Formosa agariphila KMM 3901: one gene and its partner. The protein of the gene in region 1 interacts with the protein of each later gene in a pairwise test. Links are inferred from orthologs where the notes say so. Each region holds a gene or a part of one and is shown on either strand. Other genes may lie near its edges. The genes, in order: nadE and dnaA.

Evidence for each region.
Region 2: the proteins of nadE (region 1) and dnaA interact in binary tests that used the Escherichia coli proteins (3 or more experiments, as listed by UniProt). The link is inferred for Formosa agariphila KMM 3901 from one-to-one orthologs.

The regions. Positions count from the first base shown.
Region 1 is NZ_HG315671.1:476,943-489,221, reverse strand. What follows is about bases 6,511-9,438. They hold nadE (NAD(+) synthase), read left to right. Parts: upstream 6,511-7,544; coding sequence 7,545-8,333; downstream 8,334-9,438. Other genes in these bases: dnaG (DNA primase), read right to left, coding at 9,057-9,438; BN863_RS01980 (response regulator), read left to right, coding at 8,436-9,062; gldB (gliding motility lipoprotein GldB), read right to left, coding at 6,511-7,452. In the rest of the region: BN863_RS02025 (phosphotransferase), read left to right, coding at 1-790; BN863_RS02020 (nucleoside hydrolase), read left to right, coding at 791-1,753; BN863_RS02015 (DUF547 domain-containing protein), read right to left, coding at 1,875-2,564; BN863_RS02010 (SdiA-regulated domain-containing protein), read right to left, coding at 2,745-3,563; BN863_RS02005 (BamA/TamA family outer membrane protein), read left to right, coding at 3,879-5,033; BN863_RS02000 (hypothetical protein), read left to right, coding at 5,182-6,066; gliding motility protein GldC, read right to left, coding at 6,152-6,487; more of gldB, read right to left, coding at 6,487-6,510; more of dnaG, read right to left, coding at 9,439-11,075; BN863_RS01970 (Xaa-Pro dipeptidyl-peptidase), read left to right, coding at 11,348-12,279. UniProt on the Escherichia coli protein: Catalyzes the ATP-dependent amidation of deamido-NAD to form NAD. Uses ammonia as a nitrogen source.
Region 2 is NZ_HG315671.1:2,854,462-2,866,784, reverse strand. What follows is about bases 5,310-8,281. They hold dnaA (chromosomal replication initiator protein DnaA), read right to left. Parts: upstream 7,524-8,281; coding sequence 6,096-7,523; downstream 5,310-6,095. Other genes in these bases: BN863_RS11865 (IMPACT family protein), read right to left, coding at 8,107-8,281; BN863_RS11870 (acyl-CoA thioesterase), read left to right, coding at 7,706-8,104; BN863_RS11880 (low molecular weight protein-tyrosine-phosphatase), read right to left, coding at 5,631-6,083; BN863_RS11885 (SAM-dependent methyltransferase), read right to left, coding at 5,310-5,586. In the rest of the region: BN863_RS11910 (trypsin-like peptidase domain-containing protein), read right to left, coding at 77-1,483; dapF (diaminopimelate epimerase), read left to right, coding at 1,633-2,412; BN863_RS11900 (GNAT family N-acetyltransferase), read left to right, coding at 2,406-2,930; endolytic transglycosylase MltG, read left to right, coding at 2,930-3,973; BN863_RS11890 (hypothetical protein), read left to right, coding at 4,196-4,867; more of BN863_RS11885, read right to left, coding at 4,870-5,309; more of BN863_RS11865, read right to left, coding at 8,282-8,715; BN863_RS11860 (HAD family hydrolase), read right to left, coding at 8,719-9,333; bifunctional diaminohydroxyphosphoribosylaminopyrimidine deaminase/5-amino-6-(5-phosphoribosylamino)uracil reductase RibD, read right to left, coding at 9,326-10,330; BN863_RS11850 (GNAT family N-acetyltransferase), read left to right, coding at 10,358-10,840; prmC (peptide chain release factor N(5)-glutamine methyltransferase), read left to right, coding at 10,837-11,709; BN863_RS11840 (LOG family protein), read left to right, coding at 11,706-12,287; NAD-dependent DNA ligase LigA, read left to right, coding at 12,290-12,323. UniProt on the Escherichia coli protein: Plays an essential in the initiation and regulation of chromosomal replication. Binds in an ATP-dependent fashion to the origin of replication (oriC) to initiate formation of the DNA replication initiation complex once per cell cycle.

The DNA of each region.
Region 1 (12,279 bases):
AAAAGCTCCTGAAAAACGTGTTCTTACAGAGGCCGCTTTCTATGCTAAAATTGGAACTGTAGAGCGTATTAAAAAAAGGATGCCCGAACTATTAGGTTTAGATGTTTCTAACAACATTATGATTTTAGAAGATCTAGGACAAGCTAACGATTTTAATAGTTTATATGATTTAAACAAGGTTGTCTCTGAAAACGAGATTAGTGTTCTTGTGAGTTATTTAAATGTATTGCATCAACAGTTTTCAAAAGTAAAAGCAGACGATGAATTGGATAATCTAGAGATGCGTAAATTAAATTACGAGCACATTTTTAACTATCCATTTTTAGAAGATAATGGATTCGATTTAGACACCATTCAGGAAGGTTTACAAACCTTGGCAATACAGTATAAAAAAGACGCCTTTTTAAAAGAAAAAATAGAGCTTTTAGGTGAATTTTATATGACTAAAGGACACTACTTATTACACGGCGATTATTACCCAGGTAGTTGGCTACAAACAACCGACGGTATTAAAATTATCGATCCTGAGTTTTGCTATTATGGTTTAAGAGAATTCGATTTAGGTGTTTTTATAGCGCATTTGTATTTATCTAATCAGAGCCAAAATATAATAGACAAGGTGAAATTAGATTACTATGATTTTCAAGATTTAGATGGTTCTATTCTAAATGGATTTATAGGCGTAGAAATCATGAGGCGATTAATAGGATTGGCGCAACTCCCTTTACAATCGAACTTAAACGATAAAAAACGCCTGTTAGAATTGGCTTATAAATTAATTACAAACTAGATGAAAACTTATATATTACTACTGCTTTTATTAATTAGTAACATCATTACAGCTCAAACCAAAGTATGGTTCGACACAGATATTATGATAGGCATGCCAGACAAACGCCCACGAGAGGTAGACGATGGTATTACGCTTATTATGGCTTTAAAACAGCCCGAAATCGAGATTGTTGGCATCAGCAATATTACTTATGTAGACTATGGCTACGGTGTAATTAATAAAATTTTAAATTGGCACAATAAAGGCGAAGACATCCCCGTGTACAAAGGCTCTAATTTGGCTAACGATTTAGGTACCGAAAACGATGCCACAAGAGCGTTATACCAAGCCCTAAAGAAAGAGAAACTCACCATCTTAGCACTTGGTCCAATGACGAATGTTGCAACTTTAGTAAAAAATCATCCCGATATTATTCCACAAATAGAACGGGTAGTAATTTGCGCCGCACGAACTCCAGATTTACCGTTTAATCCAGGACACGGAAAACTTAATCTTTTCGATTATAATTACGAGTTCGATACCGAGTCTATGACTACGTTATTAAACACCGAAATTCCATTAGAATTTGCTGGTTACGAACCAAGCTCATACACCTTTATTGGCAATGTAGATTTGGCGAGTTTAGACTTAACTTTAGAGGCCGACAAATGGTTATTCGATATTGTTCAGCCTTGGATGGAAGTAAACGAAAGCCTGTTTGGTATTCGTGGATTTATCCCTTTTGATTGTTCTACTTTAGGTATCGTAACACACCCTGAATATTTCACGTATTATGAAGATATTCCGATACAAGAGACCTTTAAAAAGAATGATGCTTTAGTGATTCAGCCAGACACTCCGTCTAAAAAATTCTTAGAAGTATCGTACGAATTTAAAAGTAAAAAGAAAGTAAAATATGCACGACGAGCGCTTTTAGGTTTTGAGGAACTTATTTTAGAAACTCTAAGTGCAAAAAAGTAATCATTCATAATAATTTCTCAGGCCTGTTAATGTTTTAAAACTTACACCTCTTAAACATCTAAACATATTAAAACATTCGAAACTTTAAAACATTTCGTCTTGTTTTAATCTGCTTTTTATTTTAGACAAAATTTTCTAAATGTGGCTCCCAACTGTACGAATTATACTTAAGGCTATAAGAATTGATTTCAATTTGTAATACGGTGTTCAACATAGCTTTCACACCTTTTACACCTCCAAAATCCCCTTGATACCAGAATAATAATTTAGACGTGTGCACCGTATTTGTGTTGATATTTACAGATGTTTCTGAAGATAAAAAAGAATACATGGCTTCCTTTAATTGTTCATCTAAGGCATCTAAAGTATAAAAAGCAATAGGTGGACAACTTTTAGCTCCACAATTTAAAGCAAAATGAATACGATAATCTATGGTACTAACAGCCAACTTTTTTACGATACGCGATGCAAAAGGATTCCGAAAATAGCCTAAACTTTGTTTCCATCGGTAGCGTCTTAAAATGCCATGTTCAATATCATCTAAACTAAAATAAGTTTGCGCTATATTAATGTCCTTGTTTCTAAATATTGCTTTGCCTAATGTGGAATCGCGACTAAATAAAATCTGAAAATACGCATTATAAATATTGATCCAAAACGTGTTCTTTTCACTGTCAGTAATTAATTCTGAATACAACTCAGCCATGGATAGCATACCTAAAGTTTCCTCTAACTCACGACTTTCTTTTTTCAGTTTAACTTGTAATAGTAACGCTCCAGATATCGTGAGTAAACGATTTGAATTTTCCATGGATTTAAGTCTATCTATTTCCGATAATTAATCAAAGAAAAGATGCATCACTTATGTAACGTTTTTAAGCCACACTTTTGTAGAATAAGAAACACATGTTTACATATCAAAAATGTTAAAATTCTAAAATGACTCATCTTTTCAGATTAGTCGGAAAGAACCTTAAAACTAAACAGGAACTTAATTTAAATAATCGAATTTTAAAATATTACCTTTTCCTTTCCTGCCTTCGTTAGAGATATATAAATCTCCATTTTCTGTAAAAAAGATACCTTCTGGTTGTGTAAATTTAGGATAGTCTAAGGAACATTTATTTAGAATATTGCCTTCTAGACTCATTTCAATCATCAACTTCCCTACGGTCGATATAACAAATAACGTATTCGTCTTCGGATGAATGGCTAGACCACTAGGCGCAAAATCATGTTTCTTATCATTAAATTTAAAATGATCTTTTTCAATTGTAAATGCAGGTGTTTTATCTAAAGTTTTTGTTTCTAGATCAAATTCATAGATTACATTTTTATCGGCTTTGTCAATTTCTAGTTCTTCTTTACAAGCTACCAACAACCGATTTCCAGTTGTATCGAAAAACAAACCTTCGGTATCTGCTTTTTTATTTAAAAACGTATCGTACTCTTCTACTTCCGGATCTGTTCTAAAATTAGTAATCTGATAAATTGTTCCATTAGATTTCAAAACATAAACTTCATCGTCTTTAACAGCTATATCTTCATAATCGCCATCTTTTCCAAATTTATAACTATGCTCCAATGTGTTTGTTTCTAAATTATATTCGTAGAGCTTACCTTCTTCATCATTCACACTCAATATATTCGGAAAATTCAGGACTGAAATTCCAGAAATCTCGACTAATTTTTTCGGCATTTCCCATTCCTGAGAAGGTTCTTTTAAATTATAAATTGAACAAGTCTCCTGTTCAGGGTTCGGATTTTTACAAGTCCAAAAACATAAAAGAAGCAAAATTTTTTTAAACATACTATCGTGTTTACTCTTTAAAACATATGTGAATTTAGTGTTTTCTATTGAAACAGAAAGAATACGTTGCTTAGAACATGTAATCTTAAAAATAAAGTATCTAGAATACAAATTCAAAAACAGAAAACATGGAAACTTTAGAAAAACAACATATTAAAAGTATTATTATTGCACTTGCATCTGGGAATTCTATCTAAGGCTACTTTTTAATAGTATCGAATCAGATATAAAAAAAAGACCTTAATCAACTGGAAATTAAACGGTAATGCTTAACTTAATTATTATTTAACTGCCACTAGGCATTAAATCTAAACCATGAAAACCTCTAAAATAATTTTGCTTTTAGGGCTAATACTTTGTAGCACGTCTGGTTATTCTCAATTGGACAAAATTAAAGCAGCAATGGACAAACGTAAAGCTAGAAAAGCTGCAGCTATTGAAGCTAATGATCCTTTTTTAAGTATTCTAGCAGGTCCTGGTTATACACCCGAAAACGGATTACTACTAGGAGGCGGATTTTTATATACGTTTAAAACCAATAAAGAAGACAGTTTAATTCAACGCTCTTCTATTCCTATAAACACATTTTTTAGTACGAAAGGAAATTTTCAAGTCAGTACAGCTTTGCAATCGTTTTGGCTAGAAGACAAACTCAGATTGAATGCACGTTTTGTATACTCTAATGCCGAAGATCAATACTACGGTGTGGGTTTCGATAATGCAGAAAACACAGTACAGAGTGACTCTACAACGACTTATAATAGAAAATTAATTTCGTTTAAACCAACTGTTTTAACGCGAATACGAGAAAATCTGTATTTAGGTGTTGGAGTAGATGTTAATAATACTAAAGTTACCAATTCTAACCCTGTAATGGATCAAGACCCTGATTATTTGAAATTTGGTCCCGAGAACTTTAATAGCGGATTGTTATTCTCTTTAAATTACGACAGCAGAGACATCACTGTAAATGCGTGGAAAGGATGGTATGCTAAACTATTAACAGGTTTTTATGGCAATTATTTGGGTAGCGATAACGACTACCAAGTATACGAATTCGATATAAGAACCTATTTTCAAATCTATCGTCCAGGAAACATTTTGGCATTTAAATTATATGGCCGCATCACCGAAGGCGATACACCTTATCAGGAATTAACGGCGCTAGGAGGAACAAATGCTCTTAGAGGGTATATTACAGGTCAATATAGAGACGAGGCTGGAATATATTTTATTTCGGAATGGCGACACACCTTTGAAAAACAAGACAAGTCTTTAAGCAAACACGGTATGACGCTCTGGATAGCATCTGGAACCATGGCATCAAGTGTTAGTGAAATGAATCAATGGGTGCCTAACGGAGGTATTGGCTACCGTTTTGAAGTACAACCACGAATGAATGTTAGAATTGACTTTGGTATAGGAAGAGAATCTTCTGGATTATATTTCAATTTCACCGAAGCTTTTTAACGCATTATTTTTATATTGGCATAATATTTTTCTTTAAAACAAATTAATTTATAAAGCTTTAAAGATTATAAAAACCATAGAAACATGTGCTTTGGCTCATTTTTTGTAAAGCACCATAAAGAGTAAAACAAATTAAAAACTATAACTCATGAAAAAAATAGTTTCAATCTCATGCTTGGCATTAGCATTCACACTATTTAATTGTGGATCGACTACTTCAAGTACTTCAGATTATAATGTACCTCCACCGAATGTCACGGTTAACAATGCACCAACTTCTAACACAGTTACAACTACAACTACCGTTGAAGCCAATAGCACAGACATTAGTGATAATTTAGACCTTGAAGCCGTAGCTTCTGTTTTTGGAGAATCGAAAGATTTAGAAGATTTTGAAAAACGCCTTAACAATCCGGATACTCAAATTTCTAATTTAGATTTAAATGAAGATGGAAATGTAGATTACTTACGTGTTGTTAGTGTAGATAAAGGCGACGAAAAGATTGTAACCATACAATCTGTACTAGCAAAAGACGAGTATCAAGATGTTGCAACGATTGATGTAAAAAAAGAAAACAACTCGGTACAAGTTATTGGTGACCAAGATATTTATGGACCAGATTATTATCTTTATCCAACATTTGTTGCCACGCCATTAATTATGGATTGGTTTTGGGGACCTTATTTCTCACCATGGTTTTCTCCGTTTTATTGGGGATACTACCCACCTTATTTCCGACCTTGGAGACCATTTCCTCCGCACATTTATCATAACAACATTCACGGTCATATAAACCATAACAACCATTATCACCATAATAATTACAATCATCACAATAGCGATCATGTTAATCATCAATTAAAGAGAAACGATCATTTCTCTAATAATGGAAAAACGTTCCAAACACGTAATCCAGGCTCGTATAACAAGCATACGTTAGACATGAATCGTGGGTGGATCTTTTACCCGTTCAAATTTTGGAGGATCCTGGAGGGATTCCACGGAGGCGGTGGATTCCATGGGTGGTTTTAGAAGATAATAAAACACCTTTTACACATAAAAAAAGCGAAGATTTCATAGAAACCTTCGCTTTTTTTTATGGACCGATAATAAGTGATTACTCTTTATTCAACTCTAATTTTTCAGCAAAATAATCGCAGAAATCTTTCATTGTTGCAGTCATTTTTTCATCCTGAGTAGCGCGTTTAAACGTATCGCTCATGGCTACTAAAGTTTGATGAAAAAATACTTTCATTTCGTCTACAGGCATATCTTTAGTCCATAAATCTATTCGTAAAGATTCTTGCGCCTTGCTATCCCAAACAGAAAGCATCATCGCTTTAGCCTCTTCATTTTGTATTCCACCATCCTCAGCAGTCCAATTTAATTGTTCTGGAACACGGTTTTCGTCTAATTCAACAGTTAATTGAATTGTTGATTTAATCTTTGCCATTATTTTTTTGGTTTAAATTTTGAATGATTAAAAATATCTTCAGAACTCATGTTTAACATGGTTTTAAAAGATACATTCGTATTGTTTTCCATATACGCTTTAACAATTTGCCAACCCATATACGCTCCTACTCCTCCTGGCGAAGCGTTATCGATTTCAGCTAAATAAAACTTTGAAAAAGGTGCCGGATTAATAAAACGTCCAGGTAATTTAGAATCTGTACTATATAACAGTTCGCGATCTACAAAATATTGCCAAATATAAGCTTCGTTAGATACTACCCATTGATATTGTTCTTCTGTATATTCAATTTTTTCAGCATCTGTTTTAAACGGAATCATGAGGTCTTTAAAATATAATTTTTTACCAGCAGAAATCATTTCATCTAAAAGCGTCTTATTTTTAGTAGGTAAGATGTAGCGGTCTGCATAGGCTTCTGCTAAATCGACTACAATAAAAGCTTTATTAAAACTCGATTTAATATAATCTTGAACCCCTAAATAAAACTCATGATCAGGCCCTAAGTAAGTATCTAGAGCAATTAAATCTATAGAATCTGTAACGATAACTTTATTTCGGTAGTCTACATAAGACGTTGTTGTAATAACGCGTGGTGCTTGAAATTCTGGATAATGGTATTTTAAATGCTGAAATAAAGATGTTATTTCAACTTCTAGTTCTTCTGTAGTAGGAAAAGCTGCTACCACAGCCTCAGATAATTCTTGTTGTAAAGTGTCCTGAATTTTTTCCATCCAAAAAGCATCTGGATACGATTTTGAAAACATAAACGGATATGTAGCTTTTAATCCGTTTAAATCTGTAACAGTTGCTTTAGAAAATTCCACATCGAAACGCTCTATATTCACAGGCATTTCAATATTTGAAATTTCATCGGTTACTTTACTATCATTTTTACAAGAAACTGCTGTGATTATTATTAAAAGGAAAAAACTTAGATACTTCATAAAAAACTAGATGCCGTTAATTTTTATTACTTAAACGTTTCGTTTATTTTTGTTAGGCAAAGGTAAGATTCTTTGTATAAAATCCTTGAAAAATGCAAACAGAAAAAATTGTAGATCACATCGTTAATTGGTTAAAAGATTATGCCCAAAACGCCAAAGTTAAAGGTTTTGTAATTGGAATTTCTGGCGGAATTGATTCTGCCGTAACCTCTACATTATGTGCGCTTACAGGCTTAGATGTATTATGTGTAGAGATGCCAATTCATCAAGCACCTAGCCATGTTTCGAGAGCTGTAGAACATATTAAACAACTTAGCGAAAGATTTGACAATGTAAGAGACACACGCGTAGACTTAACACCCGTTTTTGAAGAGTTTAAAACAGAAGTCTCTTTAGAAGGTGCAGATGCTACCGTGGCCATGGCACTTGCCAATACCAGAGCGCGTTTACGTATGTCTACTTTATATTACTATGCAGGATTACAAGGATTACTAGTTGCAGGAACAGGAAATAAAGTTGAAGATTTTGGCGTTGGGTTTTACACCAAATACGGAGATGGTGGTGTCGATTTAAGTCCGATTGCCGATTTAATGAAATCTGAAGTCTATGCACTAGCTAAAGTTTTAAATGTTCCGGCCTCAATTATTGAAGCAGCACCTAGCGATGGTTTATTTGGAGATGCAAGAAGCGATGAAGACCAAATAGGAGCATCTTATCCGGAATTAGAATGGGCAATGACCATGTCTGACCAAGGTAAAACTGCCGATGATTTTTCTGGACGCGAACAAGAAGTTTTCACGATATACAAGAGATTCAACACCTCTAACAAACATAAGATGGACCCAATACCAGTATGTATTATTCCCGATAATTTAAAGTAAAACAAACCTTATAATAAATACTTTTTTCTATATTTACATTGACTGGATTTCTATATGAAATCTGCTGCCCCAACAGTCGTTAATTTTAAAACCACCTAAATTATGATTAAACTGTTGGTAGCCGACCACCACCCTATTATCCGGAAAGGACTAGAATTATTATTTTTAACATCACCTGTCATCCAAGTTGAAGGTGGTGTAGATGATGGTGAATCTATTTTCGATTTTCTAAAAAATAATACAGTAGACATTTTAATTTCTGAAATCGACCTGCCTAAACTTAACGGTATCACGGCATTAAGACGCTTAAAAAAAGAATATCCAAACGTTAAAGTCTTAATTTTTAGCACGCACCCTGAAGAAGTTTATGCAATGAGCTCTATAAAAGCTGGAGCCTCGGGTTATATTTCTAAAACAGCCAATATTTTAACCCTTCGTGAAGCCATTTTAAAAATTAATCAAGGAGGTATTTATTTAAGTAACGATTTAACACACCGTCTAGCATTTGGAGAACGTGTTAATAGAACAGGATCGTTCTATAAAAAACTATCCACTCGCGAGGTAGAAGTACTAAAATTACTTTCTATTGGGAAGAAAAATAAGGAAATTGCTCAAGAATTAGATATAAACGAGAAAACAGTAAGCACCTACAAAGCACGTTTAATGAAAAAACTAAATGCGTCTAACTTGGTCGATTTGCTTAACCAAGCTAAGCTTTTAGAATCATAACACCCGAGTTAATTTTCGAGACAATAACATTTTAAGACCGTAATAATCCTTGACTTCTTCAAGTATATTTCGGTTTGTGTCATGTTTATTTTCTAAGGTAACCTGCTGAAATTCTTTTACTTTCTGGTCGATTAAAAAACAACGCAAACTTAAAATTGTTTCACTTACAAGCTGTGCTACACCTTCAGTTTTCGATTTAGGGAAGATATTGTTACGTTCCCAATCGTGTAAGGTGTGGCGCTCATCCTCCATTAAAATACTTGTTATTTCTTGAGACAAATGCATGTCTACCGTATTTACAAATTGTTCTAAAACAAAATCTGGATTCTGGTTTAGCTTATCAATAATTGTATAATACAGCGTCTTAAAAGTTTCGTTACCAAACTGCATTTCATCTTCTTGAAGATCTAAAAATATTTTCTCAAACACTTTTGCTTGTTGCACTACGGGCTCCAATTCTAAATCGCCTTTGTCGTTTTCTTTTAAAATTAAATCTTCAAAATCTTCTTCTCTGTTTCCGTAAAGCAACAAGATTTCGATAATTTTTCGTTCTAAAAGATATTGCACATCAACCTTATTATTAGGTTGATCTTCATTTCTAATAACTTCAAAAAAATCTGGTGGTGGCTCTTGGCTACTACCTCCATAGCTACCGCCTCCACCATAACTACCACTGTTACTATTTCCGCCTCCACTAGATGGTTTTTTAGAATCTTTACTTCCCATTTGGGCTAAAGAACTAAACAATACCGATTCGCTAATATCCATTATTCTGGCACATTCTTGCAAATACACTTCTTGTTTAATACGATCTGGGATTTTAGAAATACTCTGTATAATATCGCGAATGGTTTCAGCCTTTTTTATAGGGTCATTTTTAGCGTCTTGAACTAATAATCCAGCCTTAAACTGAATAAAATCTTTTGCATTCTCTTCTAAATAGGTACGTAATTCTTCTTCTGTATTTTGTCTAGCAAAACTATCTGGATCTTCGCCTTGCGGAAAAGAACACACACGAACATTCATACCTTGTTCCAGAATTAAATCAATTCCACGAATAGACGCACGCATACCCGCAGCATCACCATCGAACAACACCGTAATATTTTTTGTCAGTCTATTTATTAATCGAATTTGCTCTGGAGTTAATGCCGTACCAGAAGACGACACCACGTTAGTTATTCCCGTTTGGTGAAACTGAATCACATCGGTATACCCTTCAACTAAAAAGCAATTATCTTCTTTTGCGATACTTTGCTTGGCGTGATAAATTCCGTAAAGGACTTTACTTTTATAATAAATCTCACTTTCTGGCGAGTTCATATATTTCGCAGCCTTCTTATCATTTGTTAAAATACGTCCACCAAATCCTAACACACGACCACTCATACTCTGGATAGGAAACATAACACGACCTTTAAAACGATCGAAATATTTCTCACCTTTCACTATAGTAAGTCCCGTTTTTTCAAGAAACTCTAATTTATAGCCTTTCTTTAAAGCTTCGTCTGAAAACCCTTGCCACTCGTCTAACGAATACCCTAAACCAAATGCCTTAATCGTTTCGGGTGTAAAACCACGTTCTTTAAAATAGCTTAAACCAATTGCCTGACCAGCATCGGTTTTATGCATAACTTTTTGAAAATGGGTATTGGCAAATTCACTAACCAAATACAAACTTTCGCGTGTATCTTGCTTTTCTTTTTCTTCGTTTGTTTGTTCGGTTTCTTCAATTTCAATTCCGTATTTTCTAGCCAAATATTTTATGGCTTCTGGATATGTAAAATGTTCGTGTTCCATTAAAAAGGCCACAACATTTCCTCCTTTTCCGCTTGAAAAATCTTTCCAAATTTGTTTCACTGGAGACACTACAAAACTTGGAGAACGTTCGTCACTAAACGGACTTAGTCCTTTATAATTACTTCCAGCTTTTTTTAATTGTACAAAATCACCAATAACTTCTTCTAATCGTGAAGCTTCAAATACAGTGTCTATAGAGGATTTTGAAATCAAGGAGATCGGGTTTTAAAATTATGAAAATTGAATTACAAAGATATTTTAAAAGATCGATTAAGACAATTATGAAGCCTAGTCTTAATCATTCAATGTTCACAATTAACATATCAATCAACTGTAAACCTAATAAAATTAGATTTTAATATAAAAACTCAAGTCTTATTAGATTTTCCTTAGTAAACAGTACATTTTATATAAAAATCGCACCCCATAATTAAGGACAATGTATTAACTTTATTAGCTAAACATAACCTTTCTAATAGCAACGAATGAAAAATACACTTTTTTCCCTACTCTGTATTTCATTTTTATTAACTCTTAATACCATTGCCCAAGACAAGGCTACACCTATATTTAAAAATGGTGAAGCCCAAATAGTAAAATCTTTTAACAATCCAGAAGATTGGATTAGACATGATCTATGGGTAGAAACAGAATTCGACACCGATGGTGATGGCAAAACAGACCGTATGCACGTTGCTGTTACTCGACCAAAACAAACAGATACCGAAGGTTTAAAACTTCCTATAGTTTATGAGTCTAGTCCATATTATGCTGGTGTAGCTTCGGACGTCCCTGGCTTATTTTGGGATGTAAATCATGAAATTGGAGCTGAGGAAAAACCTCGTGTTCACCCAGAAGTTGTTCGTGTTGGTGAGCGCCCAGTAATTTCTAATTCACAAATTAAAACGTGGGTTCCACGTGGGTATATCGTTGTACATTCATCTTCTCCAGGAACTGGTTTATCGCAAGGTGCTCCTACTGTTGGTGGTGATAATGAATCATTGGCACCAAAAGCAGTAATCGATTGGTTAAACGGCCGCGCCAAAGGTTATACCACCCCAGATGGTACAGAAACTGTAGAGGCATATTGGTCGACTGGAAAAGTAGGGATGACGGGAACATCTTATAATGGAACAATACCTTTGGCTGCAGCAACAACTGGAGTTGATGGTCTAGAAGCGATCATACCTGTAGCTCCAAATACATCGTATTATCACTATTACAGATCTAATGGTTTAGTTCGTTCTCCGGGCGGATATCTTGGTGAAGACATCGATGTTCTATATGATTTTATTCATAGCGGAGATGAATCGAAACGTGCTTACAATAATAAAACCGTTCGTGATACCGAAATGAAAAATGGTATGGATAGACAATCTGGAGATTATAACGATTTTTGGGCTGGTCGAGATTATTT
Region 2 (12,323 bases), 2.4 Mb from region 1 along the record:
TCGTAGTGATTTTTTGCAAAAAATAAACCCTTCAGAATTTCTGAAGGGTTTTGTTAAATTTTAAATGATTTATAAGTTATCTGAAATTATAACGTTCTTTTTCACCTCTAGAATTAATCATTTCAATTTGTAAAGGCTCATTAGGCGATTTTGCTTTTAATATATTTTGGACATCATCTATACTATTTACTTTTTGAGCATCTATAGCTGTGATTATTGTGCCTTCCATAATGCCATTTTGTTTCCAGTATTGAGCATATTCGTTATTCAATCTTATAATTTTAACTCCATTATCTAAATTGAATTGTTTTAAATCTTTTTTATCTGTGTTTTTAACCACACCAACTAAAGGCATAGTAAATGTCTGATTTTTTATAAGTGTTACAGGAATTTCTTCTAAGTCGCCATCTCTTAAAATGGTAATCTGTACCACATCGTCTGGACGTTTAGTATTTAAATGTCCTCTTAAATCTGCAAACTTTGTAATTTTTACGTGGTCTATCTTTTTAATGATATCACCTTTTTGGATTCCTGCAACTTGTGCTCCGGAACCTTCTTCAACATCATCTACATAAAAACCTTCGGTTTCATTAATATTTAATCGTTCGGCAAACGTATTATTTAAGGCACCGCCAACAACACCTAATATTCCGTTTTGTACGTTTCCGTACTCCATAATATCTTCGACTACTTTTCTAGCTATGTTACTAGGTACAGCAAAAGAATATCCGATGTAAGAGCCTGTTTGAGATGATATCGCTGTATTTATACCAATTAAATCTCCATTAGTGTTAACTAAAGCTCCTCCTGAATTCCCAGGGTTTACTGCCGCATCTGTTTGAATAAAAGATTGATTGCTTTCTCCTGTTAAATCTCTTGATTTTGCACTTATAATTCCGGCAGTAACGGTAGAAGTTAAATTAAAAGGGTTTCCAACAGCAAGTACCCATTCACCAAGTTTTGCTTGATCGCTATCTCCAAAAGTAGTGTACGGTAAATCTTCGTCTACGTCAATCTTTAATAAAGCAATATCTGTTTTATCATCGCTACCAATAATTTTAGCATCATACTCTCTGTTATCATTTAAAGTAACTGTAAGTTCTTGAGAGTTATTGATTACGTGATTATTTGTAATGATATAACCGTCTGGAGAAATAATTACACCAGACCCTGTACCTACTTGTGGTCTTGCAGAACTTCTTCCAGAGAATAAGTCTCTATAAGTCATTCGTCCCGCAACAATAGATGTGTTTTTAACGTGAACCACGCTATGTACTGTGTTTTCGGCTGCCGTAGTAAAATCGGGAGCATTGGCAATCGCATTTAAATTTGAAATATTAGAAGCTGGTATAAAACTAGATGGGCTAGTTTCTGTTTTTGTTATAACTAAAGCATCCTTTGGCTCTAAATACATCTTATATGCTCCAAGAGTTAGCATACCTCCTAAAGCAGAAACGAAAATTAAGGTTAGTATTTTTTTCATGTTATATATAATATAGGTTATTAAGTAATAATGAATAAAATTACTTTTTTATTGTATTACTTAGAATAGTTTAACGCTATTTAACGTAGTATTAAAGACTTTTTAACACGCGATAAAATTGCTAAATATTCCTATCTTTGCCGGTAATTATGACACACACATTTTATAAATATCAAGGAACAGGGAATGATTTTGTGATGATAGATAATCGTCAGAATACATTCGATAAAGGAGATACAGCACTTATTAATCGTTTATGTGATAGACGTTTTGGTATTGGTGCAGACGGTTTAATATTATTAGAGAATCATCCAGATGTTGATTTTAGAATGGTGTATTATAATGCCGACGGAAATGAAAGTACCATGTGCGGAAATGGTGGACGTTGCTTGTCTCAATTTGCTAAAGATTTAAATGTAATTGATACAAAAGCATCTTTTGAAGCTATTGATGGCATGCATCATGTGGTGTTCGAAGACGATTTAGTGCAATTGCAAATGCAAGATGTACCAACTGTAGAAAAGCATGAATCATATGTGTTTTTAAATACAGGTTCTCCGCATCATGTACAATTTGAAGATAATATTGACACCTTCGATATAAAAACGCTAGGACGTACAATACGTAATGGTGCTCCTTATTATAATGAAGGAACAAACGTGAATTTTGTTAAGAAAATTTCTGCTAATGAATTTGAAGTTAGAACTTACGAAAGAGGCGTGGAAGATGAAACGCTATCTTGTGGAACAGGAGTAACAGCTGTTGCCATTGCTATGAATTATTTAGGAGAAACTGCAGATAATACAGTGCATTTAAAAGTGCAAGGTGGACAATTAAAAGTAACTTTTACCAAATCTGAAGCTGGTTATACAGATGTTTGGTTAATTGGACCAGCAAAGCAAGTCTTTAAAGGGGAGATTGAATGGTAACCTTAAAAGGAGAACACATTTATTTACGTGCCTTAGAGCCTGAAGATTTAGAGTTTATTCATCATGTTGAAAACGACGAATCTATCTGGGAATTAAGTAACACACAAACCCCATATTCAAAATATTTAATTAAGCAGTATTTAGATCAAGCACATTTAGATATTTACGAAGTGAAACAACTACGATTAGTTATTTCAGATTATAACGACGTTGTAATCGGGTTAATAGATGTTTTCGATTTCGATTTTAGAAACCGTAAAGCGGGTATTGGTATTTTAATTACCGATGAAGCCAAGCGAGCTAAAGGGTATGGTCGAGAAGCCTTATCGCTTTTAATAAAGTACTGTTTTAATCACTTACAGTTACATCAAGTGTATTGTAATATTTCTGAAGACAATAAAGCAAGTCTTAAATTATTTAAAAATCAAGGTTTCGAAAATATCGGATTAAAAAAAGATTGGAACCTCGTTCAAGGCGTATATAAAAACGAATTCCTATTTCAATTAATAAATAGCTAATGTATATTAAAAAAATTCTTGTAGCCATCGCGCTTATCGGCCTAGTTGTGGCTGCTTTTTTTGCAAACTATGTGTATTCTGCCATGTTTAAGCCTAATACAGCTTTTAATAATGAAACGGCATATGTTTATATTCCAACACGCGCATCGTATCAAGATGTGCGAGAACAATTAAAACCGCTTTTAAAGGATATTGAAACCTTTGATGCTTTGGCAGAACGTAAACAATACACTACTCATATAAAAGGGGGGAAGTTTAGTATTACCAAAGGCATGAATAATAATGATATTATAAATTCTATACGTATTAATAGTCTTCCTGTTCAGGTGGCATTTAATAATCAAGAAACTATTGAAAAATTAGCAGGACGAGTGGCGACACAAATTGAAGCCGATAGTTTATCTCTTGTTGTTGCTTTTCAAGACACTTTGTTTTTAAAAGAAAACGGGTTTACTAAAGCCACACGATTAGGGATGTATATACCGAATAGCTACGAGTTTTTCTGGAATACATCGGGAGAAGAGTTTAGAAACCGCATGCTTACGGAATATAAGCGATTTTGGACTGACTTAAGGTTACAAAAAGCGGAAGCTATTAATTTGTCACCTAGTGAAGTGATTACTTTAGCTTCTATTGTACATGAAGAATCTAAAGCTGCCGACGAGCAACCTAGAATTGCAGGTGTATATTTAAACCGATTAAAAGTTGGTATGCCATTACAAGCCGATCCTACCTTAAAATTTGCAGCCTACCAATTGCCAGAATATCAAGGCACCGTTATAAAACGCGTTTTAAATAAGCATAAAACCATAGACTCGCCATATAATACTTATATGTATAGAGGGTTACCTCCAGGGTTAATAGCTATGCCAGATCTTACAGCTATTAAAGCCGTTTTAAATGCAGAACAGCACGATTATTATTATTTTGCTGCAGATGCAGAACGTATAGGTTACCATCGATTTGCTAAAAATTTAAGTCAGCATAATGCCAATGCTAGAGCTTACCAAAACTACCTCAATCGTCAAGGAATTACTAAGTAATTGTTAAAGTTGATGTTTTTGATAAAATAAATGTAATAATTTTCTTTCAAAGTAATGTTGTTAGATTAGTATCTAATCTCGGATAACCAGTACGTTTTTAGTGTGATACATGTGCTGATTTTAGGTTAATCGATTAATTTTCAGATTAATAAAAAATGTTGTATATTTGCCGACTGAAATTTTCAGGTAAACTTTTTATTACCGCCTGAAGAAATTAAACATATGATGAAAAATATTGGAAGTTATGTAATAGTAATTCTTGCAATATGTTCTTTAGCATTTTATTCATTTACAACTGAGGAAATCAGTATTGCAGAGAACTATAATTCAACAAAAGGCCTAGCCTTAAATTATAATGCGGTTAATGATAGTATTGACCTTAATCATGCGGAAGCATTAAACACAGAAATAACAAATGCGTTTTCTCCAAATTTAGGAAAAACGTATGTAGGTTTTAAAGAAGCTCTAGGATTTAAAGAGTCTAGAGGAAATTATTTTACAGTAAACACTTTAGGGTATTTAGGAAAATACCAATTTGGAAAGGAAACATTAAAAATTATCGGGATTCATAATCCAGTTCAATTTTTAAAAAATCCAGGATTGCAAGAAAAGGCATTTTTAGCAAATGCAGAACGTAACAAATGGATATTACGTCGAGACATTAAAAACTATGTTGGTAAAAGAATAAATGGTGTTTTAATTACAGAATCTGGTATTCTTGCAGCAGCACATTTATCTGGACCAGGGAATGTTAAAAAGTACTTAAGAAGTAATGGAGCCGTTGGTTTCTCTGATGCTTACGGAACAACAATCCGTTATTACTTAAAGAAGTTTTCGGGTTACGATACTTCGTTTATTCAGCCCAACCAAAAAGCTAAAGTGAAAAAAGCGTAGTTTTAACTTTTATGAATAATAAATATTGAAGGCCTCTTATGGAGGTCTTCAGTGTTTTTAAGCCATGCAGAAGCTGGTTTGGTTCTAATAAATTCTGTGGGTAACGTAATATCGCACGCCACACATACCATAGTGTTTTTATGTAAAGCACTACAAATATCTTCAAGCATCTTATTGTTTCTATAGGGCGTTTCGATAAAAATTTGCGATTGGTTATAATCAAAAGACAAGCGTTCTAAACGTTTAAGTTCTTGCTTACGTTCGCTTTTATCTATTGGTAAGTATCCATTAAAAGTAAAGCCTTGTCCGTTCATTCCAGAGCTCATAAGCGCGAGTAGGATAGAAGAAGGGCCAACTAATGGAACGACCTGAATGCCTTGCTGATGTGCAATTTTTACAACATCAGAACCAGGGTCTGCTACACTTGGGCAACCTGCTTCAGAGAGTAAGCCTACATTAACACCATTTAAACACGGTTCTAGAAAGCTTGGTAAATCGCTTGATTCTGTGAATTTATTTAAATGATACATCTCTAAACTAGACTGCACCGTTTCTGGAGAAATTCGTTTAATAAAGCGTCGTGCTGTTTTTTCATTTTCAACAATAAACGTTTTTGTGTTTTCTACAATAGATTTCACCGAAATTGGTAGCACTTCTAAAGGTTCGTTATCGCCTAAAGTGGTTGGAATAAGGTATAATTTTCCAAAAGAAGATTTCATATATAAAAAATTTATTCAGTGTAAAACTTAATAAGAAACACACGTTATTTTAATTTGTCTGCAATAACATCGCATGCTTCATCTAACATTTTGTAGACGTTTTCGAAACCATGAGTTCCGCCATGATAAGGGTCTGGGACATCGTAATTTTGATTGGGGTATACTTCGTTCAAAATCATTTTTACTTTAGACTTGTCTGCTTCGTTACGTGCTAAATGTAAAATATCGCGGTAATTGGCAGCATCCATGGCGTAGATAATATCGAACTCATCAAAATCTCTAACAGAAAATTGTCTTCCCATTAAATTAGAAATATTGATACCGTATTTATTTCCTACGGTAATAGAACGGTTGTCAGGATTTGATCCTATATGGTAATTTGATGTTCCAGCAGAATCTACAACAAAATCTTCGTAAGGTAATTTAGAGCGTAAAATACCTTCTGCCAATGGAGATCGACAGATATTTCCAAGGCAAACCATAAGTATTTTAGTCATTGTAATTATGTTTTAAACCGAAAGCTTTTTAGTAATATCTTCAACGTACTTTTTAAATTGCTTGTCTGTAGTCGATAAATTATCTACAGTTTTACAGGCGTGTAGCACGGTCGCGTGGTCGCGTTTTCCAATTTGCGAACCAATACTAGCCAAAGAAGCTTTGGTGTATTTTTTAGCAAAAAACATGGCCAATTGTCTCGCTTGTACAATATGACGTTTTCTTGTTTTAGATTGTAGCGTATCCACATTCATTTGGAAATAGTCGGATACTACTTTTTGTATATAATCAATAGACACTTCACGCTTGGTGTGCTTCACAAATTTTTCAACAATTTGTTTTGCAAGGTCTAGAGTAATTTCTTTTTTATTGAAAGACGATTGAGCAATTAACGATATAATTGCACCCTCTAATTCTCTAACGTTTGTTTTAATATTTTTAGCTACATATTCAACAATCTCTTCAGGCATATCTACACCGTCTCGATATAATTTGTTGTTTAATATAGATACACGAGTTTCAAAATCTGGGCTCTGTAATTCTGCAGAAAGTCCCCATTTAAAACGTGATAGTAAACGTTGTTCAATATCCTGCATATCTACAGGCGCTTTATCACTTGTTAAAATAACTTGCTTGCCATTTTGGTGTAAGTGATTAAAAATATGGAAAAAGACATCTTGTGTTCCTGTTTTTCCAGATAAGAATTGAACGTCGTCAATAATTAAAACATCTATAATTTGGTAGAAATGAATAAAGTCGTTTCTATTATTCTTTTTTACAGAGTCTATATATTGTTGCGTGAATTTTTCAGCAGAAATATAAAGTACTGTTTTTTCAGGATATTTGTCTTTAATCTCAACACCAATAGCATGAGCTAAGTGCGTTTTTCCAAGACCAACACCTCCAAAAATTAACAATGGATTAAATGATGTTCCTCCTGGTTTAGCAGCAACAGCTAATCCTGCACTTCTTGCTAAACGATTAGAATCGCCTTCTAAAAAGTTTTCGAAACTGTAATTCGGATTTAATTGCGATTCAATCTTAACATTTCTAATTCCAGGAATTATAAACGGGTTACGTAATTCTGGATTTTTATTATTAAGCGGAATATCTACATCTTGTGCTTTAACTGCAGATCGGCTTGAACTAGGAATACGTTCTGTAAAAGGTTGTTTATTGCCATACGTGTTTTCCATTTTTATAATGTAAACTAGTTTGGCTTTTTCTCCTAATTCTTTTGTTAAAGCTACTTTTAAAATTTTAACATAGTGCTCTTCTAACCATTCGTAGAAAAATTTACTAGGAACTTGTATGCTTAAAGCATTGTCCGTTAATTTAACTGCGGCTATTGGCTCAAACCATGTTTTATAAGCTTGCGGTTGGATATTATCTTTTATAAATTCAAGACAGTTATTCCATACCGATTGCGCAGTTACACTCATTATAATTTAAAAGATTTCTTAGTTAATGTTAAAAGGATTACTGAAAATATCCCTCGTTTTTTGGTTTGACAAATATGTGAACAAATATCTTAAAAAAAAAATGCTTTGCTATTGAATTTTAAGATTTTTTTCCTCATGTTTAACCTGCTTTATAAGCTACGAAAAAATAATGAAACTTTACTATGATAATTGACGAAATAGAAATAAGAGTACGATACGGAGAAACAGATCAGATGGGGGTGGTTCATCATGGTAATTATGCTTTATATCTAGAAATGGCGCGGACTGAGTGGTTACGTTCATTAGGCGTCTCTTATAAAGAGATGGAAGAACAAGGTGTTATGTTACCTGTAATTTCAATGTCTTTAAATTACAAAAAGTCAGCGTATTATGACGAGGTAATTAAAGTAAAAACCTTACTTAAAAAAGCTCCTAGTGTGAGAATCGATTTTGACTTCGAAATTACCAATCAAGAAGGCGAATTATTGGTTGTGGCAAACACGGTTTTGGCTTTTATTAATATGAAAACAAAACGTCCAATGAAATGTCCGAAATATATATTGGATTTAATACCTGAATAACCTTACAGTTCTTTAATTTCGACTTCATAAATGATGCTGAAACTATTAAAAATAGCTTCGGCATCTTTTTTTCTGACAGAAATTGTAAGTTCACATCGTAATTCTAATTTCTGATTTACAACATTTATATTTTTCTCTTTAATCACGCGCATCACCTTATTCATGTTTTTATAATCGTAAACAATAAGGTATTCTATATTAATAGTGCGTTCTACAATTTTTGATGCTTCTAAGCTTAATTGTGCCGATGTTCGGTAAGAACCAATCAATCCGCCTACACCTAATTTTACACCTCCAAAATAACGAACGACAATTATAAGAACGTTTGTCACATCGAACGATTGAATTTGTCCATAAATAGGCATACCAGCAGAATTGTTGGGTTCGCCATCATCGTTTGCACGATATTTTATGTCTTTTGTGCCTAATTGATATGCATAGCACCAATGCCTCGCAGAATGATGCTGTTTCTTTATGGCTTCTAGGTGCTCTTTAACATCGTCTTCCGTTTTTACAGGAAACGCATACCCAAAAAACTTACTGTTCTTTTCTTTAAACAGTGTTTCTTCAGACGGTTTTAAAATGGTTTTGTATGTGTCTTGTATGTCCAAATATTAACTAAATAGCTCTTTTTTAGTTTCAAAAAGGGTTGTAACGTCTTCTTTAGCTGGGTCGATATTCCAAGTGTGGATTCCTAGTTGTTCTGCAGCGGTGGTGTTTTCTGTTAAGTCGTCTACAAATAACGTTTCGGAAGCGACAAGGTTGTTTTGCTTTAAAACATATTCGTAGATATCTGGATTAGGTTTTCTTAAGTTGATTTCATGTGATAGGTAGAACACATCAAAATAACTTTCAAATTCATTAAAAAACGGAACATAACTTTTTACAAACTCGATATGTAAATCGTTAGTATTGCTTAATAATATCAACTTGTATTTCTTGCTTTCAGAGAGTGCTTTTAAGAATTCTAAACGGTGATGTGGGAAATCTTTTAAGATAGAGTTCCATATTTCTAAAATTTTATCAGATTTTACATCTGGAAACGATTCTTCGTAAAACTCTACAAATTCCGAAGTATCCATTAGGCCCATTTCGTAAAGACTATTTATATGTACTAAATCTTCTGGAAGACTGTCTAGTTTAAAATTAACTAAAGCATTTTCTAGAGCGCCCACTTTATCTAAATTGATAAATACGTCTCCAAAATCAAATATTATTGTTTTAATCATTGTTGTAATATTTTAAAGTATCGTTTAATAGTTTAGTTTCTGAGATTAATTGGCCTTTAAACGATGGTGCTTTTGTACCATCTAAAAACTGATTTGTGCCATAAAAGACTCGGGCTTCGTCCCAGAGATTTTCATTTATAAAGGTTTGAAGGGTTTTGCTTCCGCCTTCAATAATTACAGACGTTACTTCGTGTTCGTGTAAACGTTCACAGATTTGAGTTGCTAAAGGTAATGAGGTGTTTAATCCAGCTTCAGTTAACCGTATGGTTTTTGCAGTAGTATTAAAAACAGCAACGTCTTCTGGCAGATTGTTATGTGTGTCAATTACAATGCGTGTAGGTTGTAATCCTGCCCAATCACGAACGGTTAAACTCGGATTGTCTTGTAACACGGTATTGCCTCCAACTAGAATGGCTTGTTCTTCGGCGCGCCATTTATGAACCAATTGTCTCGAATAAGTGTTGGTTATCCATACCGGTTTCTGTTCGTCTTTTGATTTTGGAGCTATAAAGCCATCGGCAGATTCTGCCCATTTTAAGATGATATACGGTCGCTTTTTATTATGAAATGTAAAGAATCGTTTGTGATGATTTTTACATTCAGCTTCTAAAACTCCAACAGTAACATCGCAACCTGCACTTTTTAATTTTTTAATCCCTTGTCCTGCAACTAATGAATTATCGTCTATAGTACCGATAACAACTTTAGGGATGTTATACTTTATAATAAGGTCGCTACATGGTGGCGTTTTACCAAAATGAGAACATGGTTCTAAGGTAACGTATAAAGTAGCTTGTTTTAAAAGTGATTTATCTGTAACCGATTGAATGGCATTTACTTCGGCATGAGGTCCGCCATAAGGGCTTGTAAATCCTTCACCAATTATAGAGTTGTTAAGTACGATTACACAGCCTACCATAGGGTTTGGTCGTGTAGTTCCAAGGCCGTTTTTGGCAATTTCTATACAGCGATTTATGTATTTTTCATGTATCTTCACGGCACAAAAATAAGATTAAAATTGGGTATGAGCCATTTCGAGATCAGAGAAATTCAAACTAAAGATAATCAGCAAGTCGCAGAGGTGATTCGAACCGTTTTAATCGGAGCTGGTGCGCCAAAAGTTGGTACAGCTTACGAGGATAAAGCTCTAGAAGATATGTTTGAGGCTTATAATAAGCCAAAATCGACTTATTTTGTGCTTGTTGAACATAATCGTGTTATTGGAGGTGCAGGAATTGGTCCGGTAGATGATGCTTTAGAGGTCTGTGAATTACAAAAAATGTATTTTTTAGATGAAGCCCGAGGGCGTGGTTTAGGAAAAACAATGATGGATACGTGTTTGCAAAAAGCCAAAGACTTCGGTTATACACGTTGCTATCTAGAAACGTTACCGTTTATGACATCGGCAAAGCATTTGTATGAGAAAGTTGGTTTCGAATATTTAGATGGCCCAATGGGAGAAACAGGACATTATTCTTGTAATGTTTGGATGATTAAAGAATTATGAGATTAAAAGCAATAAAACAGACATTCCATGAGGCGTTAGATGCTGAATATGGTAAAGAGGAGGTTAATCATTTCTTTTTTATGATATGCGAGTATTATTTCAATTTTAAACGCATTACTCTGGCTATGGAACCTGATTATAGTATTACTGAAACAGAAGCTAAACCTGTATTTGATGCTTTAGAGTCTTTAAAAAAGCATGAGCCTATTCAGTATGTGTTGAAGTCTACAGAATTTTTTGGATTAGAATTTCAGGTGAATAATGCAGTATTAATCCCGAGGCCAGAAACCGAGGAATTAGTGGCGTGGATTATTGAATCGGATTTAGATAAAATTAAAAAACCTTTACGAATTTTAGATATTGGAACGGGGAGTGGTTGCATTGCCATTTCTTTAGCAAAACATTTTGAAAATGCCGAAGTGTATGCAGTCGATGTCAGTGAAGAAGCTATTGCAGTGGCTACACAAAATGCTGAACATAATAATGTGGAAGTGCATTTTATTCATGCCGATATTTTATCTGTAGACACATATAAGAATGCTAATTTTAAATTGCCTTTTGATGTTATTGTTTCTAATCCGCCGTACGTTCGCGAATTAGAAAAACTTCAAATGAAGTCTAATGTCCTAAATCACGAGCCACATTTGGCATTGTTTGTAGAAGACCATGATCCGCTTAAATTCTATAAAGCGATTACGAGGCTGGCTAAAAAGCATTTGGTAAACGACGGTTTGTTGTTTTTCGAAATAAATGAATTTTTAGGTAATGAAATGATTGATTTGTTGCAAGAACATACATTTATGCATGTAGAATTGCGACAAGATATGTTTAAAAGAAATAGAATGATTAAAGGAATAAATAAACTATGAAATCTATAGCTGTGTTTTGTGGATCGAGTACAGGTACCGATTCAAAAATTATATCTGAAGCGTATCAACTTGGTAAAACTTTAGGAGAACAACATATAAAATTAGTCTACGGAGCTGCAAAAATTGGTATTATGGGCGAAGTAGCTCGCGGGGTTATCGATTATAATGGCAATGTTTTGGGTATAATTCCAGGGTTTCTGGAAACTAAGGAAATTGTACATCCAAAATTATCAGAACTTATTGTTACCGATAATATGCACGAGCGTAAGGTAATTATGTACGAAAAATCGGATGGATTTATGGTGCTTCCTGGTGGATTCGGAACCATGGATGAATTTTTCGAAATTACAACTTGGGGACAATTAGGACTTCATGTAAAACCTATTGGGATTTTAAATGTCAACGGATTTTTCGATCATTTACTAGCGCAATGTAAAACCATGGTAGAACGAGGTTTTTTAAAACAAGAAAATTTAGAAGCTGTGGTGGTAGATGATACTATAGATGGTTTATTAGAAAAAATGAATAATTACAAACCATTGCCTGCTCCAAAATGGTTAAATAAAGAGAGATTGTAAGTATGACAATTGAAGCACAAATTCAGCAATTAAGAG